4 regions of the Bacillus sp. URHA0034 genome follow, and region 2 is predicted to be linked to each of the others. Evidence: riboswitches for the same ligand, from Rfam matches in the RefSeq annotation. Region 2 holds a riboswitch; each other region holds the start of a gene.
What was found. A riboswitch is a leader RNA that binds a small molecule or an ion and turns the genes downstream of it on or off. The one in region 2 is predicted to bind cyclic di-GMP.

Region 1 (7,805 bases), 3.8 Mb from region 2:
ATATGGGCCCTCTGCTCTGCTGCCGCCATTATAGATGCCTTGATCGACCGCATTGCCCCAAGCTAGTGTGGTTTTTGGAAGATAGACAATCCCTTTCGCCTTGGCAGGGTCTGTAATCGCTAAGGTGGAGCCGGCATGCATGGCAACCGTAGAGACGCCAGTTGTAATTCCGAAGGCTTGACTTGGTGTGATGATATCATTGGCCGTTACATCCCCTATCGCATTATAGCGGAATCGGAGTCCGAAGTTGGTTGACAGCCAGTCAGAACCGGTTACACCCTGCATCGCGGCAGAAGAAGCCTCTTCTGTCGTCATCCCTTTGGCCGGATTGGCATAGGCACCGCGACGATAGCCATTAAACACTTCCGATGCATCCCAGCGGTTTTTGTTGCGATCGGCATTATAATGATCTCCAATGAAAAAGATACTTCCTCCATTTTGCACATATTGGATCATCGCCGCTTGCTCAGAGGTTTTGTAGGGAATGTTGGCTTCCCCGATCACGAACACGTTGTAGCCTTGTAAATCTTGATAGGTAATCGGAGTGGTTTTTCGGAGCTCTTTTGCGTAATAGCCCTTGTTGGCTAAAGCATTAGCAAAATCTGAGAATCCACCATCCAACACCCAGTCTGCTGCACCAGCAGTTTGTCCGTGGGTATTATCAAATAAAATTTTCTTGCCATTCGCTGTTCCGATGGGCTGTAGTTGCGGGGCAGGATCGAGTGCATTTTCAGCTGAAGCTGACGGTGTAAGATAAAGAAATGAAGACAAGATCAGAAGGACCAGTGCCATAATGGAAAAGCTTTGACGTTTCATTCTCTCACTCCTCGAATATTTTGTCCTTCATAAAATACCACACTCATGTTAGGCGAATGTTAAGAATGATTAAACTTTTAAAATTTTCCCAACTTTTTATCGTCTTGCCACCTAAAGGTGCCAATTCCTTATTGAATTGATGTTTATCTAAAAAAATTGTTTTCTTTAATCGTGTACAGCAATTTCTACTAAATCCCAGGATGTAATGATCCCTTGGGGCTTTTCACTCTTTTTCCCAGTTTCAGTAATGATGACAGCCTCTAATTTTTTATTTTTATGATGATACTCTTCAAATATTTCTTCCACTACAAACATATCTGTTTCTTTACCAACAAACTCAACCAAAAGGGATCGACTGAAAGTATTTAGGTCTTGTACTCTTACCTCATCCAAATATACCGAATTACCGACCAAGTTTTGAGAAAACCATTGAATGATCCCTTCTGCCGTTAAGAGCCATTTGAAGCCATTTTGATTATAGATTGGATAAACAGAATACATTTTACGGTTAATGACGGTAAGAATATCCTTTAATTTTGCATCTTCAAAATAATAAAAAACTGGCTTAGTAGCAATGGAAAGGGCAGGCCTTGGTTCATTAATCTTGGAGGCTATCGTTTCAATTTTCTCGACTACGCTCAGGTGTGGTTCAGCAATATAAAACCCTTGTTCAACTTTGTCATGAACAATCGAGTTTCTAAGTCTGCCGAATATTTTTAAATCATCATAATGTTTTCTTATGATGGAATGCATCGGAAAACCTAATCTTAGCAGTTCCGTGTATTTGTCAGTTTTTGCATTTTTAATATTTTTTTGCAGCCAAGTATGAATTTTATTAAAAGCCACTTCAAAACGTTCAGATAATTCATTATCTGTTATTGTTGTCATGCTCTAAACCCCTCTTTTATGTCTTATTAAATATGAATGTTTGATACTATTTTATCTATATACCCAGAATAAAAAAGGAGGAGTCCTAATGATCTAGGAACTCCTGCTTTTATCGTCAATTATCTTGTTCTATTGTCTACAGATTTAATAGGGTCTTACGCTTTTTTCGATCATAGAGTTCTAAAGCAACTAAAAATAACTTTCTTTTCATTAATTCCTGTTCCAACAATCTTAAGTTTTGGTCCCACTTATTTAGTATGCTTACTACATATGCCTCTACGATATTTTCGTCACTAACTTCCTCCAATTCTATATCTAGTGCTTTTTCATAAGTAAGAGCAATCAAAATATAAGCCTCCTAAAATATATTCTATTTTAGGCAGCTCAGCCATCATAGTTTGAAACCTTAGACCTGTAGCTTTGCGTCCCAATCTTTCGAGTGGTTTGCCTTTATCTATCAAATGTTTTAACTAATTAAAGTAAATTAATTATATTACATATATTTCAAATGTTTCAAAATAAAATCACACAAATTTCGACATTAACAGAAAAATTTGAAAATCAATTGGAATTGATTGAAAAAGGAAATATCTTCATGGTTGTTTTTTAGTATATGTAGCTGTACAAATTTATAGTATTGCGATTATAGTAAATTATGATATTATTTTAAAAAAAGAGAGGGGTTATCAAATGAATACAACATACTCACCGACAGCATCAACGAAAACAAGAGCTCTAGTCATCAATGCACTTTTCATCGCATTAACCCTAGTGGCTACAATGTTTATCAATGTAAAGCTCCCCATTATGAGTAACGGAGGACTCATCCATCTGGGTAACGTACCTCTTTTTATAGCAGCCTTGGTTATTGGTAAAAAAACAGGAGCCATCGCAGGCGCTTTTGGAATGGGCTTATTCGATTTAATCTCTGGCTGGGGAGCATGGGCGCCGTTTACCTTTATCATTGTAGGTGCAATGGGCTTTGTAGCCGGTCTTATTTCTGAAAAGGTACCGGGTAAAAGGATCCTGGTCCATTCACTAGCTGTTGTCGCTGCACTGATTATCAAAATCGTGGGCTACTATTTTGCCGAAGTGATCCTTTATGGTAACTGGGTTCAGCCATTCGGCTCCATCCCTGGAAACTTTTTGCAGGTCGTCATTGCCGGTATCATTGTCGTCCCTCTTGTAGGACGCTTACAAAAACGAGCTGGAACGATGTAGTTCTCTGTTGTAGTACCCGTTCTCGCAGGTATAAAACCAATAGTCGCAATAAAAAAAGCGGAGTAATTCATAAATGAATTAGCTCTGCTTTTTTATTGACTCGTGGCTTTCTAATGTAAGACAAATCTGTTACCGTGAAGGTAACGTAACATTTCAGCACTTCTTCCTTGATCCACCATCCTTAACATTCTACCCGAACGAAATAAAAGCTGCCATTGCTTGGCAGCTTCTTTCCTGTTAGTGATAAGCAAGTCCACAAGAACAACGATTTTCTCCAAATAAAACATGATAAGATGCCGGGAATTCCTGATTGACTCTTTGGACTTCCCTAGCAAATTCCCTGCTATCCTCTGGTACCGGCGACAGTGCATCCGCTTTTTCTTGGGTGTCAATATTAGCACCCGGTGGAACGAAACTGTTCGGTGGGATGCGAACGCCATTTGTTACGACCGCATTATAAGAAATGAACGAGCCTTTCCCGACAATTGCATTATAAACAATGGAATTAAAACCAACAAACACCTTGTCCCCAATAAAACAAGGACCATGAACAAGAGCTCGATGGGCAATACTCACCTGATTTCCAATGAAGATCGAAAAGGCCTTCGGTCCAACCGAAATTCTTCGATTTAATAAACCATGTAAAATGACTCCATCCTGAAGATTGGTATTAGACCCTATATAAAACGGGGTTCCTTCATCAGCACGGACACTTACATTTGGGGCTACATATACATTATTTTTAATCGTAACGTCCCCTATTACACTGGAGAATTGACTAATAAAGGCTGTTTCATCAATAGTAGGAAAGCGTGGAACGGGATTGAAGGACGTAATGGGATTGGCGCTGATAAATGGTTCAAAACAGCAGTCTGAATGGCTATGTGATGATGACTTTGATTGTTTTTTTTCGCTCAAGAAAACACCTTCTTTGCAATCTATTTATATAGAATAATCGTATGCAAAAAGGCTGCGTCTGGAATGGACAAGTGTATGAAAGAAATAGTTTTATTTAGTAATCTTCACCTGTCTTTGTAAATAGGGATGGTGCAAGCGCAGTTTCCTCGTTCTACAACAAAAAGGCCACCACATAGTGACCTTCGCCGTTGTTTTGTATTTACTTCTACTCAAAACAAAATCTCGATCTTAGATAACGCCTTGCTCAATCATGGCATCCGCTACCTTTACAAAGCCGGCTATATTGGCACCAACCACAAGATTTCCTGGTGCATCATACTCTTCCGATGCTTTCAAACTCTTATTATAGATATCTTTCATAATGACTTGTAATTTGGCATCCACTTCTTCTAGTGTCCATGCTAGCCTTGCACTATTTTGCGCCATTTCTAAGGCGGAGACTGCTACCCCGCCTGCATTTGCTGCTTTGCCAGGCGCAAATAAAACATGATGTCCGATAAACGTATCGACCGCTTCTTGTGTTGAAGGCATATTTGCCCCTTCGCCGACAGCCTTTACTCCATTCGAAACTAACATTTCTGCTGCTTCCTTATTTAACTCATTTTGTGTTGCACATGGTAATGCAATATCACAAGGGATGGCCCAGATTCCTGAACATCCATCATGGTAGACAGCCTCTGGATGGTCGGTGGCATATTCAGAAATTCTTTTATTCTCCACTTCTTTTAACCGTTTCACTGTCTCTAGGTTAATTCCGTTAGGATCATACACATAGCCGCTGGAATCGCTGCAGGCGACTACTTTTGCCCCAAACTGTCTGGCTTTTTCCATGGCATAAATCGAAACATTGCCTGAACCAGAAACCACTACGGTGCTACCTTTAAAGCCTAATCCTTTACTTTTCAACATTTCTTCTACAAAGTAAACCGTTCCATATCCTGTTGCTTCTTTTCGGCCCAGGCTTCCTCCATACCCAATGCCTTTTCCAGTCAGTACCCCTGCTTCATAGGCACCTTTCAATTTTTTATATTGGCCAAACATATAACCAATCTCTTTAGCCCCTACTCCTATATCTCCTGCAGGAACATCGATATCTGCTCCGATATGTCTGCTAAGTTCGGTCATAAAGCTTTGACAAAAACGCATGATTTCTAAATCCGTTTTCCCTTTTGGATCAAAGTCCGAACCGCCTTTTCCACCGCCTATTGGCTGACCTGTTAAAGAGTTTTTGAGAATTTGTTCGAAACCGAGAAATTTAATAATGCTCGCGTTAACTGAAGGGTGAAATCTTAGCCCGCCCTTGTAGGGTCCAATTGCATTACTAAACTGAACCCGATATCCTCGATTCACGTTTACCTTCCCTTTATCATCCACCCAAGGAACCCGGAAGGAAATCAATCGCTCTGGTTCCATTAGCCTTTCTAGAACGGCTTGTTTAATATAAATTGGTTTTTTGACAAGGACAGGTACTAAAGAATCAAGTACTTCTTTAACAGCCTGCTGGAACTCCCTTTCATTTGGATTACGTTGTTGGACACTTTTATATAAACGATTTACGTACTCTTTCACGATTTCTGTTTGATTCTCTTCCACTCTTTCCAGCATTTTCATTCTGTTCAACCCCTAATGTCGTTAAAATTGAGAAAATTCCCTTTTCTTAAATGTGTTTTCATTTTATAATTTTATAATTGATAGGTTCAATATGAATTTCCGATGAAATCAATGCATAAAACGCATCAATGTGGAGGGATAAAATTGGAGACACGGCAAATTCACTATTTCCTAGAAGTCGCCAAAAGAGAGCATGTAACCGAGGCCGCTGATGCCCTGCATGTTGCCCAGTCTTCCGTTAGCCGGCAAATTTTCAATTTAGAAGACGAATTAGGGGTAGAACTTTTTATACGTGAGGGAAGAAGGGTCAAGTTAACCCCGCTAGGGAGAATTTTCTATGAACGGATGAAACAAGTGTGGAACATGATGGAGGATGCAAAACGAGAAGTAGAAGAATACCTGGATCCTGAAAAAGGGACCGTTCGAATTGCTTTCCCGATTAGCATGGCGGCTCATACCTTGCCGTCGATTATTTATGCTTTCCGCACTCGATACCCTGAAGCTAAATTTCAAATGAGCAATGCTCTTTATTATGATTTAATTGACGGTGTGATCAATGGTGAATTTAATTTGGCGATGATTGCCCCGATGCCCAATCAGGAAAAAGAACCGAAAATAAAAGGAGCGACTCTGTTCACAGAAAATATTGTCGCCCTCATCCCTCTCCATCATCGATTAGCTGATCGGAAATCGATCAGGTTACGGGACTTACGTGAGGATTCGTTCTGTGTCCTTCCTGAAGGTTTTGTATTTCGCGAGCAAGTGGTTTGGGCATGTCATGATGCAGGTTTCACACCACAAATTGCCTTTGAAGGCAAAGATATCGATGCCTTAAAAGGGCTCGTCTCAGCAGGCTTAGGTGTGGCATTAATGCCAGAGATGACATTGGTCGATAACACGCCGAGGTCCACCGTCATTGTCCCCCTATCCGATGCAAATCTGACGAGGACTGTCGGTGTGATCTACCCAACCCAACGGAAATTGCTCCCGACTGAGGAATTGTTTTATGATTTCCTGCTTGAAACGTATGAAAGATTAAATCAGTTTCGGTAGTTTGATCCACCTCGGAAGCAACAGAACCGTCCCCATGCTTTTAAAGGCACAAGAACATCTGTCAAAACATACTTTGTTAGTATCTCGATTACTTTATTCCATTTTCCATGATATTTTATTCATCACTGGTTGGAGGGTAATGATGCAAAAAAGAATTATTAATAATCTTGTGATCAATGGAATTGCTGTGAATTCGATTGATACGTCATCTGGAATTTTTGTGGGTATAAATAATGTGAATAACTGGTCTTCTTGTCGAAAAAATAATCATGGTTTTGGTTCTGTTTCTAATTCTCTTGTCTCTGAAAATTTTAGCTTGGTGATTGATAATGATGTCATTGACACCCCAATCGAAAATAATGCTGTGACTTACATGGATGGCAGACAGGATATTAACAACATTGAAGTGACAGAAATAAACGTCAACTCATTAGATTCTAACGCTGCCGTATCCGTTGGCGATAATCTGTTAAATGGTTGGAGTGCACATGGAAAACGGAATGATGGAACAGGCAGGTCGGCGGGTATTACTCAAAATAAATCGAACACGAGTGTCGTGATTGACAACGATTTAATGGACTGTCAGATTTACGATAAGGTAAAATATTAAATTCTTTTTCACTAAATTGGAGTGATTTCTTTGGCCATTCCTTTAGCCATTGGGGCAATCAACGTAAATTCATTAAATACAAACGCTGTTGTATCCGTAGGAGAAAATCAGCTCTATGGCTGGTCTTCCCATCGGAAGACCAACAATGGCGTTGGTATTCAGGTCGGAATTTTTACAAATTCTTTAAATTACACGATTATCGTTGACAATGATTTAGCTGATGCGCAAATGCTTGATCCAGATATTATTCCTGGAGTTCAGAGTCAGGCTCTTTGAGTTTATACTTGAAGAGCCTGATTTTGTTTATGAATCCGCAAAGTTATTTTCACCTTTTTAGCATGACCGTTAAAAAAAGTACATATGGTTATATTATAGATTAGTAGTACGGTAAGGAGTTTTTCATATGGTGAAGCCTCTTTTTCACTCCAAAGTCAAACAGATGTTAGGAGCAGATTTTTCCGAATTATTGCAGGAGCTTTCACCCTTTGTTGAACCAAGGATCGATATATATGAAGCAAATCGGAACTATGTTCTTTCCGTTGATGTAGCTGGAGCCAGTAGGCAGGATCTCTCTGTAAAATGGCAGAATTATATAGTAATGATTGAAGGAACCATAAACCACCATCCCCCTGAGGAAAGCATTAAAGTAATTAGAAGGGAACGTTTTTACGGTACTTTTAAAAGGGAA
Region 2 (7,805 bases):
TGATATTCATACCTTTTCCCTGCTAAAAAAAGTAATTTTGAGGGATGGCTGGCTAGAATTGCCTTCGTCTGGAAATAGTATGTTCCCTTTAATCCAAAAAGGGGATCTCTGCCGTTTTGTTCCATATAAATATTCGTTAATTAAAAAAGGCGATATTATTCTCTATTATTCACAAACAGGTCAATTAATTGCCCATCGATTTATCGAAATGAGAAATGTTAATAATCAATCGATGTTAATACTAAAGGGAGATACGAACCTTGGCTTCGATCAGCCAATCGAAGAACATTGGGTACTTGGAAAGATAGTTAGTGTGCAAAAAAAACATTTAACAATTAACTCAGATCAATTGATTTTCCGATTATGGGGAAAATTTATCTTTTCTTGTCCGTTCCTATCAGGTGTTCTACGGAACTATTTGAATAGAAAGTTAGATTTACATTTTAACTGATTATGGAGTGTCCATTTTATGAAGGAACAACTAAAATCGTTAATAACTCAATATTTCACAATGAAGGATATTCGCCGAACGTTTTGCCTTGTGACGCCGTTCATACTTAAGCAATGGAAAGCTTATTTGGGCATTCTTTTTTTTATAGGTGTGGATATTTATTTAACGATTGCCTTCGCAAGGTTTTATGGTGAAATCACAGATTCTGCAATCCATGGAAGATACCATCAAATAGTATCTTTAATTCCTTATGGTGCTCTGCTTATTTGTATAACAATAACTGGGAATGTATTATTTACCTATTTTAATACAATAGCAACTAATGCGGTGAAAATGGATTTGAAAAACCATTTATTTCACCATATTTTAAGATTACCAGCAGGAGACGCTTCAAATTACCGCTCTGGGGAATTAATGTCACATTTTTCTAATGATATTCATGGAGTGGATGGGGTAATTGGAAGTAATCTTATTAGTTTAATCAGACTACCAATTATATATATTGTTGTATTTGTTTATTTGATACATATTAATTTAACACTTTGTTTGGTCAGTCTGATCATTGCTCCAATCGTGGCTATTGCAGGAGTCATATTTGGTTTATTACTTCGAAAAAATGGTAGGACCATTCACAAATTGGTAGGAAACATTAATAGCCTCTTAAATGAAACGTTTCATGGTTTTATGGTGATTCGATCCTTCACACTTGAAAAATTTCAATATAAAAAGTATAGAAATCAAAATAAGGAATTGCTTGGTTTAGAATTAGAAAATGCTAAGCTCCAGAACTGGTATAATGCCGGTGGACAAATCATCGGCTCCGCTACCTTTTTTATTAATTTATCTTTAGGCGCATTATTTGTTTCTAAAGGTATTTTAACTGTAGGGGCATTATTGACATTTTTAAACCTAGTTAATCATTTATTTTATCCGTTAACAGGGATGGCCAGTCTATGGGCCGGCTTTCAACGCTCAGTTGCCGCACTTGAAAGAGTACTTGATGTTCTCGAAAAACCAGCAGACGTAAATGAACTACCATCCTTTTCTCAAAATAGCTGTGTTAACGGAAATATTGAATTTCGAGATGTTACCTTCAGCTATGTGGAAAATAAACAGGTATTTGAACATTTTAACCTCGAAATTCCAGAAGGAAAGGTAGTTGCTTTAGTTGGTCCGAGTGGTGCTGGAAAGAGTACGTTGTTTAATCTCCTGCAAGGCTTCTATAAACCTCTATCAGGTGACATCCTCATTGCAGGGAAATCCCTTCAGGAGTTGTCTGCCTCTGTTTTAAGAAGTTCAATTGCTCTTGTTCCACAAGAGACCTTTCTTTTTTCAGGGACAGTGAAGGAAAACCTTTTCATTGCTCGTCCGAACATTACTGAAAAAGAAATGGTGGAGGCAGCCATTCGGGCTGAAATCCATGACTTCATCTTGTCATTACCTAAAGGATATGACACAGAAATTGGTGAAAATGGAATCAAGCTATCAGGAGGACAAAAACAACGAATTGCCATAGCAAGGGCGGTTTTAAAAGATGCACCCATCCTTTTATTAGATGAAGCTACATCTGCCTTAGATGGAGAGACAGAGTATTATGTTAAAGAGGCGTTGGAGGAATTAATGAGAGGTCGGACCACGATTATCATTGCACATCGATTGTCCACCATCCAACACGCAGATATCATTATGGTTATGGACCAAGGGGAAATAGTTCAACAAGGAACTCACAACGAACTAATGAAGCAAATTGGTTTATATAGAAAACTTTATGATTCATCTTTTAGTTCAAAAAGTGAGAGTACTTTACCTTTAGTTGCAAAATAGTATGGGGGTGAGAGCCATGAGTTTAGAGATCGTTACATTACTATATGATCAAAACACTGTCATGCCCCAAGAAGAGGGATTCTACACACGTGCGCTTTTGGATATTGAAAATGAAGGAATCTCATCTCAGGTTTTCTTCATTTTAAAGCAGCAAGGGAGACTAAAACATACCCCTGCTTTTTTTCAAAGTCGTTTAAAAGAGATCTATGATAAAGGGCTGTTCCAAAATCTTTTGATTAGAAATCAAATCAATACCATTCTAACCAATTTTGAGAAACAGAGTATAGATGTTATCACACTTAAAGGGGTTCATTTTGCTGAAAACTATTTTGGACATATCGGAGCAAGGGCCACTTCGGATATTGATCTATTAATTCGATTACAGGACCTTAATAGAGCAATTGTAATAATCAAGGACTTGGGATTTACTGTTGAAGAGGAGCAGGTACCTGGTCATTTTCATTGTAGTTTTAGTAAAACTATACCTGGTTCTACCATGCCGTTAGTGGTAGAAATACACTGGAACATAGTGAGGGAAAACACGTCAGCTTTTCGAATAAATGACTTATGGGATCAATCAGAACAAGTTGGCAGCTTTAAACATCTTAAAAAGCTATCACACAACCACTTATTTTACATGATTTGCTTACACGGTTGGCGGCATAATTTAGACTCAGCGAAATACTTTATAGACATTATTCAGTTGATCTACAAATTAGATGGAAAAATTGATTACGATTATCTATTAAAACTTGCTGCTTCGCACAAAACACTAAAGCGGCTAAAGAGGACTTTATCAATCGTCTATCATCAGTTCCCTCATTTGCATGAAGTAAAAGAGCTGCCATTTAAAATAAAACAAACCAAAGGGGAGTATCAGAATATAAAAGGATTAAATCAATACCTCGACTTTATTGATTATCAATTATTTAGCTACGATACAATTAAACATAGTCTGATTGAACTGGCAAACTTGATTTGGCCTTCAAAATATGAACTTGCTGCACAAATTGGTCAAGAGCAGAATGGGAAGTCGTTGTTCAGGATGTATATGATTTTATATAAAAAAAGATTAACCTCCATGGTCAAGGTATTTTTAACTCATTAACAAACCTTCAAGCGGAGAAACTGTGAAACGGAAAAGGATGAGCCATTTGCTCATCCTTTTTTCATCCTAGCCTTGTGTTCTGAGGAAACCCTCTTAGTTAAAAAATATACAAAAAATATCCCGAATGAATCAATCATCAGATCATAAAATCTGCCATCCCTGCCGAAAAACAATTGGAAGAACTCGGTGATAAAAGCAAAAGACAAAGCTAATCCAACGGAGTATTTATGATTTTTTATTAAGGTGAAAAGAAGAAAATCCAATATTCCAAAACCAATAAAATGGCCTGATTTTACTTTAATAAATTCAGAATGAACCAATGTAATATCATTAAAAATAAGGAATGAGGAAAAGTCAGGGTTAGGTATCCATTTAAATCCGAAGGTATGTAGGTACATTAGCTTCTCGATACTTTCCGTCCATGTATTTAATAATAAAAATAGTCCCCATAAAGTAATTAGTAGTAATTTAAATAAAGTGGGTTCTCTTTGTGAGTTTTTCTTCTCAATCCGTTGGTCACTCATTTTTTCCTTCTCCTAGTATTTTTATAATCATCTAATTTTTATATTACCATTGTTCTTTATGAAGAACAATAATTTAGATGCCCAGGTAGTAAAACAAAATCCTGCAATTTTATTTACAAAATTCTACATATTCTTTATAATGAACATATATTGTTCTTTGTTAGGAACAAATACCTAGAAAAGAAGGGAAGTCATGATCTATCCATTAATAGAAGAAAGAGATCAGGTACACATAGTGAAAGACTCTAACTGTTGTGTGTGTGGTCTAGAATTTAACTCGGAAAGAAAAATTAAAAGGAAAACCCTGAGAAAAATTAAATTCATTGAATTAGGTCAGGTTACTTGTGAGAAATGTGTTTTAAAACTTCTTAACTACTACTAAGTAATTTACAAAATTTGTCGAAAGTTTTGGAAATTTTTTCATTTAGATTGAAAGAAGACTATAGTACTATTAGTATAGTGATTTAAATATTTAATGCTTTAAAACTCTAACACTTTAATACTATACAAGATAAAGGCAAACCATTCGAAAGAATGGGACGCAAAGCTACAGGTCTAAGGTTTTTAACTAGGATGGCTGAGTTACCTAAAAAATAGTAACATTTTTAGGAGGGTAAATTGTGTCCGTATTAACTAATGCTGAAAAAGAACTAGATAGTGAATGGTTAGCACTAATTAATGAAGCTAAAAATCTAGGACTTTCCATTGATGAAATAAGGGATTTTATATCAAATCCTAAGTAATATTCCTTAGAAAATTTTAAAAAGCAGATTATAGCGTTCGAAATACTAAACAAACCATTAGGGGTACTACGCGGTAATTTTTCATAATATTCACAATGTACTATAAAAATTCTGCCACAATGCGCAGTATTTTCATTAAGGAGAAATGTACATAAATGCCCTATAACACAAAAAAACAGCTTAACCAATTGTTAAACAATTAGTTAAGCTGTTTTCTAAGTACGGTTAATAATTTAAAAACTTCACACAAACCCCATAAGGTACCGTAATATCAGAAGTAATCAATGTCAATCGACCAGAAACCTCGTCTCTTGCATACAACACCACATTACCTGACTCCTGATTCGCAGCCACCACAAACTTCCCGCTCGGATCAATCTCAAAATCCCGTGGCCAATCTCCTTCAGTCGAAGTATGCTCAACAAACGTAAGCTCACCATTTCCGGGATCCACACTGAACACCGCAATACTGTTATGCCCGCGATTCCCCGCATAAACATAACGTCCATTCGCCGAAATATGAATCGCACTGCCTTGATTATTTTCTTTAAAATCCTCAGGTAATGTAGAAATATATTGAACCTCACTGAAACGGCCACTTTCTGGATGATAATTTAACACGATCACCTCAGAGCTGAACTCTGTCATGACATAAGCCATGTCCCTATTGGGATGAAAGACAAGATGTCTAGGGCCGCTGCCTGCTTTTAAAGGCAAAAGGTCTACCTTTGTAAGCGTGCCATCGTCAGCGACTGCATATGTAATAACAGCATCAATTCCTAACTCACACACTACTAGATATTTTTCATCAGGCGTTAGTTCTGAATAATGGCTATGAGGCTTTTCCTGCCTTGGATCAGGCCCAGAGCCTTCATGCTCTCTAATTGAGGCATATGGTAAAACCGCTCCGTCCTCCTGGTTAATGAGATGTGATTGCACAAGCCCGTTATGATAATTGGCACCAAACACCATGCGGTTTTTGCTGTCTACACTAACATAACAAGGTGGTGCCCCATCTAATACTTGGCTGTTAATCGGTGTCAGTGAACCTGAATCCCCAATGGAGAATGCTGCAATACCTCCAGTATCCCCTTCTTTAACAACCGAGTAAAGATAGCGATTATCCTTACTGATGGCAAGGTATGTAGGATTTCCAAGTTCTGCAGCCACTTGAACATCTTCTATTTTCCCTTCGTTTGTGTCTAATGTAAAAGAATAAATTCCTTTACTATCCCCTTTTGTATAGGTTCCGATATAACCCTTGAATTTTTTTTCAGCCATATTTATTCTCCTTGAATAGATAAAATTATTTTCACTATTATAATATCCTATTTTTAACTAAAAACTAAAAATAAAGCTCTGCCCGAAAATAGGCAGAGTTTATGGCAGTTAAATCAGGTAAGGATTTGCTCCGATTGCTTCTGCTTTTGCAACGGCTTCTTCCAAAGATAAGCCATAGAATTTTTTTGCATGGAAAAAGCGTCCGCTTTTTTGATCGTCTACAAACGCTCCAACAATCACACCTGGTACCGCATCTTCGACTGAATTAGGAGCATTGGGACCTCCTAGGTCTGTTCTGCACCAGTTTGGATCGGTAATATTAATCATGACATTTGTTCCTTCTAATTTAGAAGCTAAATCCTTAGTAAATTTATCTAATGCTGCTTTGCTTGCTGCATATGCTGCTTGTTCTGGCTCATTTTTAATGCCACTTGTGGTATTGATTACACGTCCAAATCCTCGTTCAATCATTTTAGGAATTAAGCGATAGCATATGGTTGTAATGGAGATAAAATTAATTCGAAAACTCATTTCAAAGTCCTCAAGAGGGGTCTTCCAATAATCCTTTCGATAAGCAATTTGTACGGCAGCATTATTAAATACGATATCTACAGGAATTTCTTTTGATTCAATCTCATCTAGCATAGCAACGACCTCTTCATGGTTATCTAACTCAGCCGCTACACAGATTGTTTCAACACCAAGTGCAGATACTTCTTCTTGTACTTTCTTTGTATGTTCTAAACTTCTGCTATGAAGGATGAGATTGCACCCATGCTTTGCCATAAATAGTGCTGTCTGATATCCTACACCCCTGCTTGCACCTGTAATAAGAGCCCATCTCCCTTTAACATCAACCATCGAAATCCCTCTCCTTTTCTATTAATCCATTTTGTTCAATGAATAAACTTATCGTTAAGGTAAATTATAGTATATTTAAAGTCTTTATCAAAGTAATATAGATAAATATTTGAAATAAATAGAAAATAAAGTGAAAAGAAAAACTACTAAAAAATGTTTATATTTTTTAAAATAAATGTCTAGACATTTAAAATAAAATGATTATAATAGAGTTTGTAAGCGGTTATTGAAAACGCTTTTGGAAAACGCTTAAACCAAAAAACTTTAAGGAGTTTGATAATAATGAAAAGAATCTTATTAGCTTGTAGTGCAGGAATGTCAACTAGCCTTTTGGTAACAAAAATGGAACAGCATGTTGCTTCTATTAATGAAGATGCGAAAATTTGGGCGGTTGGTCAAGACCAAGCGAGAAAAGAAATGGCTAATGCAGATGTAGTATTAATTGGACCGCAAATGAGCTTCTTAAAAGGTGATTTACAAAAAGAAGCAAATAAATATGGTATTAAAGTAGATGTTATTGACATGATGGCTTATGGATTAGCTGATGGTAAAAAAGCTTATGAGCAAGCTGTTAAGCTAATGGGGGAATAATACAATGGAAAATATCGATTTAGACACATTAACAGCCGAACAAATAAATTTTATGCTTATTCTTCATAGTGGCAATGCTAGAAGCAAAATCATTCAAGCCCTTCGCGAATACCGCGAGGGGAACGTGGAAGAATCAGACAATCTGCTCGTTCAAGCGGAAGAAGACTTAAAAGCATCGCACGAAATTCATTTTAAGATGATTCAAAAGGAAGCTTCTGGTGAGAAAGTGGAGTTCGCTTTACTTTTAATGCACGCCGAGGATCATCTCATGTCTACCTTGACAATGAAGGAGCTTGTTAGAGAGCTGCTGGACATCTTTAAACAGAAAAATTTATAAAAAATAAGAGGGGGTAAGTCCTTTGTTTGAAAAACTAAGTCAGTATCTCGTTCCTATAGCGGGAAGATTAAATAACAATCGTTAT
Region 3 (7,805 bases), 2.0 Mb from region 2:
TATTCACCAAGGCTTCCGCAAATAATCGAACCTTTAAATTTGCATCCCAATCCCTAATCCTCATAAAAATCCTCGTTTCTCTATATGCGTGCCACTACATCATACTATCCCCTTGGAAGTGGTTTCAAGAAAAAAAGGAAGACAGTCTCCCCTTTTATAAGAATTGTTTACCTTTATTTTCATCTGAAATTAAGTATGTAACTGATTGCTCGTCAAATGTTCAAAATTATTTTGAAGCATCAAACATAGTCAAGCTATTCTGCAATTCAAGGGATTGTATGCTATATTAAAAGTTCAACGGCTTTCCGAAAGGGTGTTAGATAAAGTGAAAAAAAGTGTTGTAATAGCTGAAAAACCCTCAGTCGCTCGAGATATTGCGCGCGTATTGAATTGTCATAAAAAAGGTAATGGGTATTTAGAAGGTGATAAATATATCGTAACATGGGCGCTAGGACATTTAGTTACACTTGCAGACCCTGAAGTGTATGACGATAAATATAAAACGTGGAAATTAGAAGATTTACCTATGATGCCGAATGAATTAAAACTCGTGGTCATTAAGCAGACGAGTAAGCAGTTTCATTCAGTGAAGAGCCAACTACAGCGTTCGGATGTAGGAGAGATTGTAATAGCAACAGATAGTGCTCGTGAAGGGGAGCTAGTTGCTCGGTGGATTCTTGCTAAAGCAAAGGTAAATAAACCTACAAAACGGTTATGGATTTCCTCCGTTACAGACAAGGCAATTAAAGAGGGATTTCAAAAGCTAAGAAATGGTAAAGAGTATGAAAATCTATATCTATCGGCAGTTGCGCGCTCTGAAGCTGACTGGTATATCGGTCTTAATGCCACCCGTGCACTAACCACAAAGTTTAATGCGCAATTAAATTGCGGACGTGTGCAAACTCCGGTTGTTGCAATGGTTGCAGCACGTGAAGATGAGATTAAAAATTTCAAACCTCGAAACTTTTATGGAATCGAAGCACAAACGGTTGATGGTTTAAAACTAACCTGGCAGAATGCTAAGGGCGATGGACGCAGCTTTGAAAAGGAAAAGATCGATGAGATTGTGAAAAAGCTTGGCAGGAAAAATGCAATTGTGACGGAGATTGAGAAAAAGCAAAAGAAGTCATTCTCTCCGGGTCTTTATGATTTAACAGAATTACAGCGTGATGCCAATAAAATATTTGGCTACTCTGCCAAAGAAACGCTAAACATTATGCAGAAGCTTTATGAACAACATAAAGTATTAACGTATCCTCGTACAGATTCACGTTTTATCTCATCAGATATTGTTCCAACGCTTTCAGAACGCCTTAAAGCATGTTCAATAGGAGATTATCGTCCGTTAGTAAACAAAGTATTAAAGAAACCAATTAAGGCTTCTAAATTATTTGTAGATGACAGCAAAGTAAGTGATCACCATGCGATTATTCCAACGGAAGGGTATGTAAACTTTTCTGCTTTTACCGATAAAGAACGTAAAATATATGATTTAGTTATTAAACGCTTCCTAGCAGTATTATTTCCTGCATTTGAGTACGAACAATTAACGCTTCGTGCAAAAATTGGTGAAGAAAATTTCATTGCGCGTGGAAAAACCATTCTGAACTCTGGCTGGAAAGAAGTATACGAAAACCGCTATGAAGATGATGATGCTGCAGACGACGTAAAGGAACAGATTATACCACGAATAGAAAAAGGTGATTCATTAAACATTACATTAATCGCTCAAACGTCAGGTCAAACTAAACCTGCGGCACGCTTTACAGAAGCAAGCCTTTTATCAGCAATGGAAAATCCAGCAAAGTATATGGAGAATCAAAATAAACAACTTACAGACACTTTGAAATCGACCGGTGGTCTCGGTACAGTTGCAACACGTGCTGATATTATTGACAAACTATTCAATTCGTTCTTAATTGAAAAACGCGGAAAAGATATTCATATCACTTCGAAAGGTCGTCAACTCCTAGATTTAGTTCCAGAAGAACTGAAATCTCCTGCAACTACGGCAGAGTGGGAACAAAAGCTGGAGTTAATTGCAAAAGGTAAACTTAAAAAAGAAACATTTATTAATGAGATGAAGCAGCATACAAAAGAAATCGTAAGCGAAATTAAAGCAAGTAATAAAAGGTATAAGCATGACAATATTTCAACAAAATCATGTCCTGACTGTGGGAAACCAATGCTTGAGGTAAACGGCAAAAAAGGCAAAATGCTCGTTTGTCAGGATCGTGAATGTGGGCATCGCAAAAACGTCTCACGCATTACAAATGCCCGCTGCCCACAATGCCGCAAAAAGCTTGAATTACGTGGTGAGGGAGAAGGGCAAATCTTTGCATGTCAATGTGGATACCGTGAAAAACTATCTGCTTTCGAAGCGCGGCGCAAAAAAGAATCTCGTGGAAAAGTATCGAAAGGCGATGTCCAAAAATATTTAAAACAGCAGCAAAAACAAGAAGAGCCAATCAATTCAGCTCTGGCTGATGCTTTAAAAAAGCTAAAACTAGAGTAAGCATATGCTAACATTGGTGGCGGTGTTCATTCCTTAATATCTGTTCTCTTAGCTAAAGCTAAGGCTTTGATTGCCTGGAAAGGAAATTGTTATCTATTCGATGAAATCGGATTGACAGCCAAGCTTTTCCTCACATACAATAAAATTACCAGAATAGTTATAGATTGGAATGAAGGACATGCGGCATTCCCTAAAATATAAACGTCAAATAATAAAAGAGGCTGGATCCCTAATCTAAAAGGTTGAGGAATCCAGCCTCTTTCTTTATTCTACTAACTTGGTAGAGGAGAGAGACAAATGATTACGTTAACAGGTAAGGATTTAACGTTAGATCAAATAAAAGCCGTTTTATATGATAATAAGAAGGTAAATGCCTCTAAGAAGAGCTTGGAGGCAGTCCAAAAAAGCAGGGAGGCAGTCGAAAAAATTGTCTCAGAATCCCGAGTTGTTTATGGAATCACAACAGGGTTTGGGAAATTTAGTGACGTATTAATTGATAAAAATCATGTCCAGGACCTGCAGCTTAATTTAATCCGTTCCCATTCGTGCGGGGTAGGAGAACCTTTTCCGGAAGTGGTTTCCAAAGCAATGTTACTCCTGAGGGCTAATGCATTGTTAAAAGGATATTCTGGAATCAGACCTATTATTATTGAAAAATTATTAGCATTAGTAAATTCAGATATTATCCCTGTCATTCCTCAGCAAGGATCGCTCGGAGCCAGCGGCGACCTCGCTCCACTTTCCCACCTTGCCTTAGTATTAATTGGCGAAGGGGAGGTGTTTTTCAAAGGAAAACGAGTAGAATCCCTTGTGGCCCTTCAAAAGGAAGGGATTTTACCAGTGACATTGGAAGCGAAAGAGGGGCTCGCTCTCATTAATGGAACACAAGCAATGACAGCAATGGGAGTGGTCGCTTATTTAGAAGCAGAACAGCTTGGCTTTGAAAGTGAATTGATAGCCTCTATGACAATGGAAGCTTTAAATGGAATTATGGATGCTTTCGCAGAAGAGGTGCAAGAGGCTAGAGGCTACAAACAACAAATTGAAACTGCTGCGCGAATCCGGCATTACCTAAATGACAGTCTGTTAACAACAAGACAAGGGGAGTTAAGGGTACAGGATGCCTATTCGTTACGTTGTATCCCGCAGGTTCATGGTGCCACCTGGCAGGTATTGGACTATGTAAAAGACAAATTGGAAATTGAGATGAACGCGGCAACCGATAACCCGCTAATCTTCGATGAAGGGAAGACGGTAATCTCAGGTGGCAACTTTCACGGCCAGCCGATTGCCTTTGCGATGGATTTTATGAAGATAGCTGTTGCAGAGTTAGCCAATATTTCGGAAAGAAGAATTGAACGGCTAGTCAATCCGCAGCTAAATGATTTGCCTCCGTTCTTGAGTCCTGAACCTGGTCTGCAATCTGGGGCAATGATTATGCAATATGCCGCAGCGTCACTGGTTTCAGAAAACAAAACACTCGCCCATCCTGCTAGTGTCGACTCGATTCCATCGTCCGCTAACCAAGAGGATCATGTTAGCATGGGGACGATTGCCTCGAGGCACGCGTACCAAATTATCCAAAATGTCAGAAGGGTCCTTGCAATTGAATTGATTTGTGCCATGCAGGCAGTGGAAATTCGCGGGATCAATAAGATGGCTACAATTACAAGAGCGTTGTATGACAAAGGTCGGGAACAAGTACCTTCAATTAAAAGCGACCGGATTTTTTCAAAGGATATCGAAAAGGCGGCTCAGTGGTTAAAGATGATGGAAGTTCACCAATTTATAAAAAAATAGCCAAAAAAGGCGTGAAAACTCACGCCTTTTTACTTCATATGATTTGGGAGCCAGCGGCCAGTATCTACACGCTGTTCATCCTCATCTTCGATTCTATTCTTAAAAGCTTCCTGAGTAACAATTAATTCTTCATCTCCAATGGCTTCCTTTACATGCTTTTCTGTTAGGCTGTCCTTTGGGAAATTACCTGGATGATTTTTCTTTTTGTGTTCAAAATGTTCTCCACGTGCCAAAGTTAACACTCCTTTCGTCTTCGCATGTAGTTTCCCCCAACATTCCTAAAAATAAATTGGAATCATTTTTCCAATTTAACTATAGTGCTGCAGTTGGTATAATTAAAAAAAGTCAATAGAGCGAAAAGGAGGCATTTCTTATGGATTTTTTTCAGATTTTGTCAGAAGACCGAATAAAAAAAGCGTATAAAGATGGCGAATTTGATTCACTGCCTGGCCTGGGCAAACCCATGCAGCTTGAGGATTTATCCGCAATTCCTGAGGACTTGCGTATGGCTTATAAAATAATGAAAAATGCGGGTTATACAGAGGATGAAGGACGCATACGTCAAGAAATGGTGGTTATTGAGGATTTACTGAAAAAATGTGATGATAATGAAAGGGAGAATCTTCAACGAAAATTAAATGAAAAGCTGCTAAGGTTTAATCAGTTAATGGCAAAAAGAGGAGTAAAAACAAATTCTTCCCTGTTTAAAAACTATGAGTTAAACATACAGCGTAAAATAAATAAATAATATAGTTGGTTTGGTGCAGTAGGAACTACTCATCACCAGCTTTTTTTCTTGTTCAACAGGTTTGCACATTCTGTCCAATAAAAAGCCAGCAACCACCATAAAGGCAATAGGAATCGAAAAATTCAAAACATGAATTAAGGTCATTTTACATTCACACCTTTTTTGAATTTTTTTATTTTAAGCATATTCACCTGTTGTTTATAATTAAGACAAATTTAACCTTCATAAACAAATTAGGGAAAATTTGTAAATGAAATGTGGTTATTTGTAGAATTATAGGGGAATTTAATTTAAAAAGTTGCTAGAAAATTAGTAAAAAATGACAAAAAACAACACATTCCAATTGTGGTAATCGATATAATGAACATATCACAAATGATTAAGTAAAAAGACCTAGATATAAACGGTTGGAAAAAAGATCACATTACTTAAGTAGGGAAAGCAGAAAAGGGCAAACCTGTTGAAAAGCAGGGACGCAAAGCCGAGGATCTAAGGCAGGAAAGCAGCTGCTAGGATGGCCGGGTTACCTGGAATACAGCGGTATTTTGGGAGTGAGTAGAATGGTGATTACTGAAAAAGAATTGGATGTTGTTGATCAGGAATGGATGGAGCTCATTTTAGAGGCAAGAAAAATTGGACTCTCCATCGAGGATGTGCGCAATTTTCTTACTCACGATGATTTAAAATCATCAGCTACATATTAAAAAAAAGCATTCTACAAAAATAAACGCTTTTGTAGAATGCTTTTTTTATTCATTATTATTTTGATTAATCCGCCACTTATTAAATTCGAGAAAATCCTTGAATTGCTCTTTTGAAACACCGGAATTCATGGCTTCTTTGACAAGATTCATCCAATCCGTATCTAAATCATCCTTATTGATTTGTTCGTGAATTAGATGCTCGACAGGAAGATTTAATACGCCGGAAATTTTCTCCAGAAATTGAATAGAAGGGTTTTTTTGTAAGTTTCTTTCTAATGAACTTAAATAAGATTTTGCAACTCCCGCTTGCTCAGCAAGTTCGGATAGTGACATCTTCTTTTCTAAACGATATTTTTTAACGCGATCACCAATCATTCAGTCTCACACACCTACATTTTAGTTTTTTCCGATAACTAGTGTCATTATGTTTTAATCGGACAGATTCTTTACATATATTCTATCAAAAAGTATGAACAAGTACCATATTAAGAACGGACTATTATTACAATATCATGAACAATGTGAATAATCTCCTAGACCTAGGACCTGTTGAAGGTATGTTTTGAAAAAAAGACTCAATAGCGTTAATATTAAATTGTTGCCATTATAGTATGAAAGAATAATGTTCTAATCAACACTATAACGAATAATCTGAATGTACATAAATATAATCAAAAAGGCAGGGAATCAGATGATTGTATTAAAATCACAACGTGAAATTGAAGCAATGAAAAAGGCAGGAGAAATACTTGCAGCCTGTCATAAGGAAATCGCTAAACTCATTAAGCCAGGAATCACCACGTGGGAAATAGAAGAATTCGTTGATGAATTTTTAAGGAAAAATGGAGCAATACCTGAGCAAAAAGGGTATAAAGGCTATGAGTACGCTACATGTGCAAGTATTAATGACGAGGTATGTCACGGGTTTCCCCGAAAGGACCCATTAAAAGATGGTGACATTGTCACGATTGATATGGTTGTGAATTATAATGGGGCACTTGCGGATTCTGCTTGGTCTTACGGTGTTGGCCAAATTTCGGAGGAGGCAGCCCATTTATTAATGGTAACAAAAGAAGCCTTATATAAAGGAATTGAGCAGGCGGTTGCCGGAAATCGAATTGGGGATATTGGTCATGCGATCCAAACGTATGTAGAAGGTGAAGGGTTTTCTGTTGTTCGTGATTTTATTGGTCATGGCATCGGAGCAGTTATGCATGAGAAACCAGATATTCCACATTATGGGCTTCCAGGCAAGGGGGCGCGTATCAAAGAGGGAATGGTATTTACGATTGAGCCTATGGTTAACATTGGACGATACCAGACGAAAATGGATCTAAACGGCTGGACTGCTAGAACGATTGATGGAAAATATTCTGCGCAATACGAGCACACACTGGCCATAACAAAGGACGGTCCTATTATTTTAACTGAACAAAAATAAACGAAAGACCCGTTATTTGGATAATTCATAAATAACGGGTCTTTTTTATTATTTTTTTCTTAGACTTCCAAGTTCTTCGACTAAGGCCTGCATTTCATTTGGACTAAATGATTTTTTTTTCAAGACCATTTCATAGATTTCCTTTAATTCTTCGTACATTTCTTCATCAAAATGGGAGGGTTTAATCGCTCCAAGGTTAAGTACCTTTAACTTTTCTTTTATTTGTTCAATCATGAATTCGACATTTTCAATAGACTTTTCTGATAAATTCATTTCCTTCACCCTTTTCACAAATTTTAATCTCATCTTTTCATGTTAAAAAGTATCTGTCAATATTAATCTCACCTGTAGTTTGTCCAAAGAAAATGATTAATGATAACTTGTAAGGTTTGATATCGCAAAATAAATGGTAAGATAAACAATGGTATTATTTTCTTTTAAGAAGAGCCAATGATAATGATAAAGCACGAAGGAGAGGTTAAGATGACGAGGAAAAATCAGTTTTGGAAGGGTATGCTGCTAGGGGCCATTGCAGGTGGAGCACTTAGCTTATTTGATAAAGGTACACGTGAGGCTATGAAGGAGAATGTAATAAAG
Region 4 (7,805 bases), 690 kb from region 2:
AGAGCAGTCCCTGATTCTATCGTGATTAACCCTGAAGAATTTGTCCCTGTGTTATAGATTCCATAGCTGCCTGTTTCAGAAATTTCAACATTTGATAGATTTAATACACTTCCATTCACATCACCATAGTTATAAATGCCATTATTCTTGCTTCCTTGTATCTTGGTATTCGTTATGTTGGAAGACATGCCATTCATGTATGAATATATTCCGTATGCTCCACCATTTATGGTTGTATTAGAAATATCAGCGCTTGTTCTTCCAGATAAGATGATTCCATAACTAGAGGTGTCACCTAAATTTATATTTACCTTGTCTATCGTTGTGTACTGGCAAAGACTTAAATAGATACCAGAAATCCCAATAGTAGAATTTACTATTTTTGAATTGTTACCATTATTAATAGATGTTCCTTCTAATTCACTATTGAGTACATGTGCTTCCCCAACGGAATATAACGCCATCTTCGGAGAAATAAAGTTGCTAAGAGTTCCACCTTTATTAAGCGTCAATCCCCCAGTTAAATTATTATTAATCATTAGATCTTCAATTTCAAAAAACTGGTTTGCTACAATTTGTGGATTTATATTATCACTGAATGTCAGTTTAAAATTTCCACCACTTAACTTCTTAAGAATTCCATTCACTTCAATATTGGATGAATTAAGAATTTCTATGTTATTGGTTAGCTGAACGTTATTTACTTTCTCGTCTTTTAATGCGTTCCGCAACTCTTCCTCTGTTCCCACTTTTACAGAGGTTTGGACAACATCATCACCTGTTCGATTAATGGAATTATATAAACTAATGGAACCATTCTGTGAAACCAATTTCATCTTTTCATTCGGATCGTAAAGTGTAGAATTACTACTATTAAAAAGCGTGTACTGACCGCCAGTATGAATAACATCTCCCAACAGGTTTAAATATCCATACTCCTGATAAATACCAATGTTATTTCCAGTATTAAGTGTTAGAGCAGTCCCTGATTCTATCGTAATTAACCCTGAAGAATTTGTCCCTGTGTTATAGATTCCATAGCTGCCTGTTTCAGAAATTTCAACATTTGATAGATTTAATACACTTCCATTCACATCACCATTGTTATAAATGCCATTATTCTTGCTTCCTTGTATCTTGGTATTCGTTATGTTGGAAGACATGCCATTCATGTATGAATATATTCCGTATGCTCCACCATTTATGGTTGTATTAGAAATATCAGAGCTTGTCCTACCAGATAACACGATTCCATCATCATAACTTTCACCTAAATCGATGTTTACCTTATCAATAATTGTATTAGAGGAATTATTCAAATATATCCCTTGGCCACTAATCTCCGAATCAACTATTTTACTCTCATATCCATTTTCAACTTTGACATAAAATAAACTGGATTTAGATATGTCTACATTACTATTACTAGTAACACTAACCTTTTCCCCTTTTAAGCCTTCAATATTTCCACCATATTTTAATAGCAAATTTATATCATTATTAGAGTTAATGATTAAATCAGTAAGCTCTTTTATTTTTACATTACTCGTTATACTTCCGCTATTCGTGAAATGTAATACATGACTATTTCCATTAATAAATTTATTATCACCATTAATATCTAGTGCAGAACTACTAGTTATCTCAATATCAGATTCAATATCCACTGATTGAATAGAAGCGTCAGCCAATGCCTTAACAAGTTCATCTTCAGTATTTACTACTACAGCAGATGATATATCTGCTGCCTTCACAGAAACACTTAACTGAATGGATAAAATGATACAAATCATTAAACCTTTATAAAGTAACCTTTTCATGTAGAATGACTCTCCCTTTTACTTCCCTCAATAGATTAATAATGTTTGATTTCAGTAACTTTGTACTAACTACTATTTTAAAGCTCCCTTGAACACAATTGAAGAGTCAAATATAAAGAACTTTTAACCTAGAAAAAAAGCGCCTCACATGCGGGAGACGCTTTTTTTGATCATTCTTTACATACTAATTTATCAAATAAGGCAATTCAGTTCGTGAATCATAGTAAAAATAGTTAGTCCCTGATCTACTCTTATCCCTCGCATGGACGATAATGGTATAACTGCCTTTTAGCAATGGAGTCCATGTGACCGTATCATTAGCTCCATATTCCTGCAGAGTAAGAAGGTTTCCTTTACTATCTCTCACAAAGAAGCGATATTCAGGATCATGGCTTCCTTCAGATGCTGCCTTAATAGTGATTGGAGTTCCAACGGTTTGTGGACTGATTTTTCCAAGAGCTACATCCACTTTTGTTACTTTCCCTGCAGTAATTTGATACCACATTTCCGTTCTTGCTTCATACGAATAGTTTGCCCCACTCTTATTCTTATCCTTGGCGTGAACTATAATCGTATAATTATCAGCTACAAAAGGAGTCCAAGTAACCGTGTCATTGGATCCATATTCTTGTAAGGTGGTAAGGTTTCCTTTACTATCTCTAACCATAAAGCGATATTCTGGTTGATTGCTGCCCTCAGATGTTGCTTTAATGGAAATCGGTGAACCAAGTGTTTGAGGACTAGCATGATCAATGCTCATATCCACTTTTGTCACTTTCCCTGCTGCTGCTTGGTAAGAGACTTCAGTGCGTGCCTCATAGCTAAAGTATGCACCTACAATCGACTTACTCTTATCCTTTGCATGGACAATAATCGTGTAATTCCCCTTCTCTAAGGGAACCCATGTGATCATATCATTGGGACCATATTCCTGCAAAGTGATCAGTTCGCCTAAAGAATTTTTAACCATAAAACGGTATTCCGGTTCCACACTGCCTTCGGACGTCGCTTTAATCGTAATAGGCGACCCTACTAATCGAGGACTAGTACTATCAAGTGAGACATTAACCTTTGTGACCGTTCCTCCGTTGATTTTATAAGTCGTTTCAGTCCGAGCTTCATAGAAGCTATTAGTACCTGGTTGACTCTTATCTTTGGCGTGAACAATGATGGTATAGCTGCCGGTTGCCTGTGGAGTCCAAACGACTGTATCATTTGGTCCATATTCCTGTAGAGTAGTAAGATGTCCGTTACTATCTCTAACAAAGAAACGATATTCTGGATTATTGCTTCCTTCAGAGTTCGCTTTAATCGTAATAGGGGTTCCCGCTAGCTGGGGACTCACTTTATCCATACTAACATCGACTTTTGTCACTTTATTCACTACAGGCTTTAACGCATTTGGTGTAATCACCGTTTGAGATGGATCCCATCCGTTAAAGATACGTGGAATCGTGAATTCACTTGCTTCCGCTGCCGTTAACTGCTTGGACCAAGACGCACGATCTTGCGGATCCGCACCAGGACCTGAGCTGTTATATTCCGCGTAGCCTGCGCGTAAATGATTATCCGTTCCTGACCATGTGGACCAGCCATCAGAGACAATATGCGAATCCATCCATGTGTTAATAAACGTTGTTTTCGCATAATTTTTCCATGGTCTGCCCAAGTAAACCTTAGTCGCAGTATCATCTTTTGTCAGTTTTGAATTCAAGAACACAAAACCGTAATCTGATGTTTTAGGCTGCGCCGCAGCTGTTACATACCCGTTTGTTCCTACACTATGAATCTCACTGTTATCGAAGACAACAGCTGTTGCTTCTCCAAAAATAAAATCTACATCGCCTTCAATATAGGAGTTGTGGTAGTATTGTCTGCCCGTTCCGGTATATAAAGTATCCTGATGGCCTAAGATTTTTACATTTTCAAAAACAGCTTGGTCGCTCTTTACGGATAACGCGACGGCTGTCCCGTATTGTGAGCGAGGAGCTCTGCTATTTGAGATGGTAAGATTGGATGCATTGAAATAATTACCCGTAACACCCACTGTTTGGCTTGCAAACGTGCTGCCCACGTTGCCGGATTTACCGTCTGTACCGCCGTAATCATCCCATTCAATAACCGTATTCTCACGGCTTTCCCCTACAAAACTTACATATGGTTGTGTAACAGAAACCTTTTCCTTATACAATCCATCTTTAATAAAAATGACCACTCGAGTGTTGTTGTCCGTTGGAATTGAGTCAACTGCATCCTGAATAGATGCAAAATCCCCCGTTCCATCCTGAGCAACCACAATCAACATAGCAGGCATAACTGCTAATTCATTAGAAGGACGACTTTCACCATTGGTGTTTGAAGCTGTCACGACATAATAATAGTGTGTTCCATTAACAACATCCGTATCAGTATAGGAAGTTGAAGTTACATCCTTTGCCACTGTCGTATAAGAACCACCGCTTGTAGTACTGCGCTTTACAGTATAAGAATTGGCATTGGTGGAAGCCTTCCAGCTTAAGTCAACCTGACCATCATTTGCCTTAGCTTCAAAGCCTGCTGGTACAACAGGAGTACCTGCAACAGATGAAGATGGTACAGCCTTCACTTGTGAAGAAATCATACTCTCCGCTTTTTCCTTCACTGCTGTGACAACATAATAATAAGTTGTTCCATTTTCAGCTTGCGTATCAGTATAAGATGCTTCTGTTAAATCAGAGGCAATCGCTGTATATGGGCCGCCATTCACTGTACTTCTCTTAACAGTATAAGATGCAGCACCATCTACCTTACTCCATGTTAATGTAACCTGATGGTCACCTGCTTCTGCAGCCAAGTCAGTAGGATTAGATAATGGAGCATTCGGCTGTACACTAGTCACAACTGAATCCGGACCATCTCCTCCTATTCCAGTAGCTTGAATACGATAATAGTACGTTGTCCCATTCTTAAGCTTCAAATCTGAGAACGTGGTATCAGTTTCACCGGAAGCAACAACTTCAAAAGAACCTTCTTCTGACGTACTGCGCTTAACAGTATAACTATCAGCACTCTCTACCGGTTCCCATGACAAGCTAATTGAAGAATCCTTTTCTTGAGCAATTATTCCGGTTGGTGCACTTGGTAATGGTATCTGACTTGATGGAGTCACACTTAATGGAGTGGAATCCTTTCCCTCACCAACGGAGTTAACACCACTTACAACATAATAATAGGTTGTTTCATTCGTTAAACCAGAATCTTTAAAAGTAAGGTCTGTGACATTTCCTTGTACATTTGTGAATGGACCCTCAGGCGAAGTGCTTCTTTTGATATTATAAGATGAGGCACCGCCTACTGGGTTCCATGAAAGCTTAATTTGTGTATTACCTGCCTCTGCCTTCAATCCGGCCGGAGCATCTGGAACAATAGATGGTACATAAATTTGAAGATTATCCAAATACAAAGTCGAAGTGGTACTGTTCCCTGTATTCACATCAAAATTTCCATAGTCTGTGACTGATTGATAAAAAGGAATATTTCTTACTTCCGCGTTATCAGCTCCGCTAATCGTTACATTGTATTTAGCAAGCAATAAGTCTGTCTGAACCTTTACATGATACCATTTGTTTGGTTGAAGCGAATCCAGGATCACCGGAGTAGTACCATCGGCATTTCGGTAGATCAATTTATTCCCTGATACTTCAAGAGAAACCAAGCTTGTGTTCACACCCGAATTCGTTAATCTGAATCGAGAACTTGAACCAAAGGATTGTGCCATAAAGTCAAACTCGGTAATCACAGTTTTATCCAGAGTCTGTTTTGGAAAGCTATTGTTGGAGATTCGAGTTTGACCACCACTTGTTGTCGAACCATCCTGTTTGTCAACCAATTTCAACGCTTGATTACTAGACTTTAGTGGATCACTTACAACTTGTGCATAATTGTCGTTCGGATTAAACACCCAGGCAGTACCTTTATTACTGGTTATTTGAACGGCATAGCTGCCAATATTCCCAGATGTTGTGCTCGTTGGCGCAGTAGGCCATTCAGAGCCATCAAAAGAATCATTGACAAGATATTCCTGAGCTACTTCCGGTTGAGGTTCAACAGGCACCGTTCCGGTCTTCACAGAAGCGACAGACGACTCTGTTCCTTCACCAGCTTCATTGACAGCACTAACCACATAATAATAAGTAGTAGTATCATTTTCCAAACTAGAATCCTGGTAGGCCGTTTCTGTTACATTTGATTGAATGGTATCAAATGGACCTGCTGCATTTGTACTTCTTTTCACATTGTAAGAAGCCGCATCGCTTACGGGATTCCACGAAAGATGAACAGCTGTATCTTCCGCAGACGCGCCTAATCCGGTTGGAGCAACTGGTACAGTTTGAACAGTCGAAACTTCTGTCATAGATGGTACATTATAAATATGAACGTTATCTAAGTAGATCGTCGATGTAGAGCTATTTCCTGTGTTAACATCGAAGTTTCCAAAATCTGTTACAGATTGATAGAATGGTAAGCCCTTAAGCTCAGCATTTGCACCACCGCTAACTGAAACATCATATTTTTGCTGATCCAGGTCTGCCTGGATTTTTACATGATACCAAGTTTTTGGCTGTAAAGATTCTACTAGAGTCGGAGTTTGATTAGTAGAGTCAGACGTACGATAGATTAGTTTGTTTCCGTAAGTTTCAAGTGACACCATCGCCGTATTCACACCGGCGTTTGTCAATCTAAAACGGTTGGATGGAGTACCTGAACCAAATGTGTCACCCATAAAATCATATTCAACCACAACAGTTCCCGTTGTTTGCTTTGTAAAACTGTTGTTATAGATTCGGGTGGACCCACCTTGGTCGGAAGCACTACCTTGATTGTCTACTATCTTTAAAACCTTGTGGTTCACTTGCAGCGGGTCATCTGCCACCTGTATATAGTTGGCACTAGGATTAAATACCCAGGATGCCCCTTTGTTACTTGTAATTGACACATTATAATTGCCAATTTTTCCTGTTGCAACATTGGTTGGGCTGCTTGGCAAATCAGAAGCTTCAAAATCATCGTTCACGAGATCAGCTTCAGCAGATGCCTTAACGATGGTCCCTCCAAATCCAGGAATGAACTGCACTACTAACAGTGCACACAACAAAACATTAAAAATCTTATACACTAAAAAGTCTCCCCTTATCTTGCCGGGCAGTCCAGCCATCCTAGTAAAAATTACCTTAGATCTGTGACTTTGCGTCCCAATCTTTCGATATAGTTTGCCTTTTTCCGACCTTTTAGTACTAGTAACAAAGTTATATTAACAGATTTGTCATGTCGGGATTTGTCGAATGTGAAATTGGCAGAATTTACACCTACTGAAAAAAAGCAGGCATAAAAAGTCGTATTTCAACGACCCTTTATGCCTGCTTTTTAATTCCACTTAGTAATGGAATTCCTTTTAACATTACTTACCTCAGTGGTACTAGTTATTTGAATTTGAATTTGTTTAGTTTCGTGGGATTTCATGATCTTTTGTCTTTCCACATGTTACACACTTATCTGTATAGTAGCTATATTTATGATGTTTACGGAGATAACAAATTATCCCCATTAATTTAGATTTAATCATTTGCAAATAGTCCTCCTCGTATTGCTATGGTAATAATCATAATGGAGGAATGTTATCAAACTATTACTAACAGATTAAAAACTATTAAATTCCTATTAAAATCAAATTAAGTTACGAAGCTAAGGGACGGTTCTCCTGCTCAGAAGCAGGAGAACCGTCCCTTAGCTCCCCAAAATCCTACAATAATATTTTCAAGATTCCACAATTTACCCCATTGATATTGTAACCGTTTTCATTTATAGTAGTATAAACACATTGGAAATGCATAATGGAGGTCTACAACTATTAATAGGAGTGGATAATTATGGACGAGCAAGGAAATCTATTAGTTGGATTATTGTGGGGTACGTCTTTAAGTGTTCCGTTATGGATTGCAGTTTTCG

Region 1: it holds a riboswitch for cyclic di-GMP, as region 2 does, so the genes downstream of both, ACZ9EE_RS03120 (hypothetical protein) here and ACZ9EE_RS21270 (anti-repressor SinI family protein) in region 2, are expected to answer to the same signal.
Region 3: it holds a riboswitch for cyclic di-GMP, as region 2 does, so the genes downstream of both, ACZ9EE_RS11360 (anti-repressor SinI family protein) here and ACZ9EE_RS21270 (anti-repressor SinI family protein) in region 2, are expected to answer to the same signal.
Region 4: it holds a riboswitch for cyclic di-GMP, as region 2 does, so the genes downstream of both, ACZ9EE_RS17950 (pectinesterase family protein) here and ACZ9EE_RS21270 (anti-repressor SinI family protein) in region 2, are expected to answer to the same signal.

What each region holds. Positions count from the first base shown of each region.
Region 1 covers NZ_JBWCDK010000002.1:186,286-194,090, forward strand. The annotation lists gene ACZ9EE_RS03110 (Ig domain protein group 2 domain protein) at 1-816, opposite strand, end outside; gene ACZ9EE_RS03115 (CBS domain-containing protein) at 982-1,704, opposite strand; gene ACZ9EE_RS03120 (hypothetical protein) at 1,841-2,050, opposite strand; cyclic di-GMP riboswitch class I at 2,080-2,163, opposite strand; gene ACZ9EE_RS03125 (ECF transporter S component) at 2,395-2,925, shown strand; gene ACZ9EE_RS03130 (LbetaH domain-containing protein) at 3,163-3,843, opposite strand; gene gdhA (NADP-specific glutamate dehydrogenase) at 4,072-5,454, opposite strand; gene gltC (glutamate biosynthesis transcriptional regulator GltC) at 5,599-6,507, shown strand; gene ACZ9EE_RS03145 (spore germination protein) at 6,650-7,117, shown strand; gene ACZ9EE_RS03150 (spore germination protein) at 7,148-7,393, shown strand; gene ACZ9EE_RS03155 (Hsp20/alpha crystallin family protein) at 7,521-7,805, shown strand, end outside.
Region 2 covers NZ_JBWCDK010000002.1:3,995,989-4,003,793, forward strand. The annotation lists gene ACZ9EE_RS21245 (PqqD family protein) at 1-3, shown strand, start outside; gene ACZ9EE_RS21250 (signal peptidase I) at 1-451, shown strand, start outside; gene ACZ9EE_RS21255 (ABC transporter ATP-binding protein) at 470-2,275, shown strand; gene ACZ9EE_RS21260 (nucleotidyltransferase family protein) at 2,292-3,383, shown strand; gene ACZ9EE_RS21265 (VanZ family protein) at 3,434-3,907, opposite strand; cyclic di-GMP riboswitch class I at 4,414-4,497, shown strand; gene ACZ9EE_RS21270 (anti-repressor SinI family protein) at 4,528-4,650, shown strand; gene ACZ9EE_RS21275 (lactonase family protein) at 4,876-5,931, opposite strand; gene ACZ9EE_RS21280 (SDR family NAD(P)-dependent oxidoreductase) at 6,040-6,792, opposite strand; gene ACZ9EE_RS21285 (PTS sugar transporter subunit IIB) at 7,075-7,383, shown strand; gene ACZ9EE_RS21290 (PTS sugar transporter subunit IIA) at 7,388-7,720, shown strand; gene celB (PTS cellobiose transporter subunit IIC) at 7,743-7,805, shown strand, end outside.
Region 3 covers NZ_JBWCDK010000002.1:1,946,320-1,954,124, reverse strand. The annotation lists gene ACZ9EE_RS11385 (MDR family MFS transporter) at 1-64, opposite strand, end outside; gene ACZ9EE_RS11380 (DNA topoisomerase III) at 326-2,515, shown strand; gene hutH (histidine ammonia-lyase) at 2,813-4,315, shown strand; gene ACZ9EE_RS11370 (hypothetical protein) at 4,345-4,557, opposite strand; gene ACZ9EE_RS11365 (DnaJ family domain-containing protein) at 4,689-5,063, shown strand; cyclic di-GMP riboswitch class I at 5,504-5,594, shown strand; gene ACZ9EE_RS11360 (anti-repressor SinI family protein) at 5,624-5,767, shown strand; gene ACZ9EE_RS11355 (helix-turn-helix domain-containing protein) at 5,813-6,142, opposite strand; gene map (type I methionyl aminopeptidase) at 6,459-7,208, shown strand; gene ACZ9EE_RS11345 (DUF1128 domain-containing protein) at 7,257-7,481, opposite strand; gene ACZ9EE_RS11340 (YtxH domain-containing protein) at 7,692-7,805, shown strand, end outside.
Region 4 covers NZ_JBWCDK010000002.1:3,304,884-3,312,688, reverse strand. The annotation lists gene ACZ9EE_RS17955 (pectate lyase-like adhesive domain-containing protein) at 1-1,820, opposite strand, end outside; gene ACZ9EE_RS17950 (pectinesterase family protein) at 2,005-6,975, opposite strand; cyclic di-GMP riboswitch class I at 6,998-7,084, opposite strand.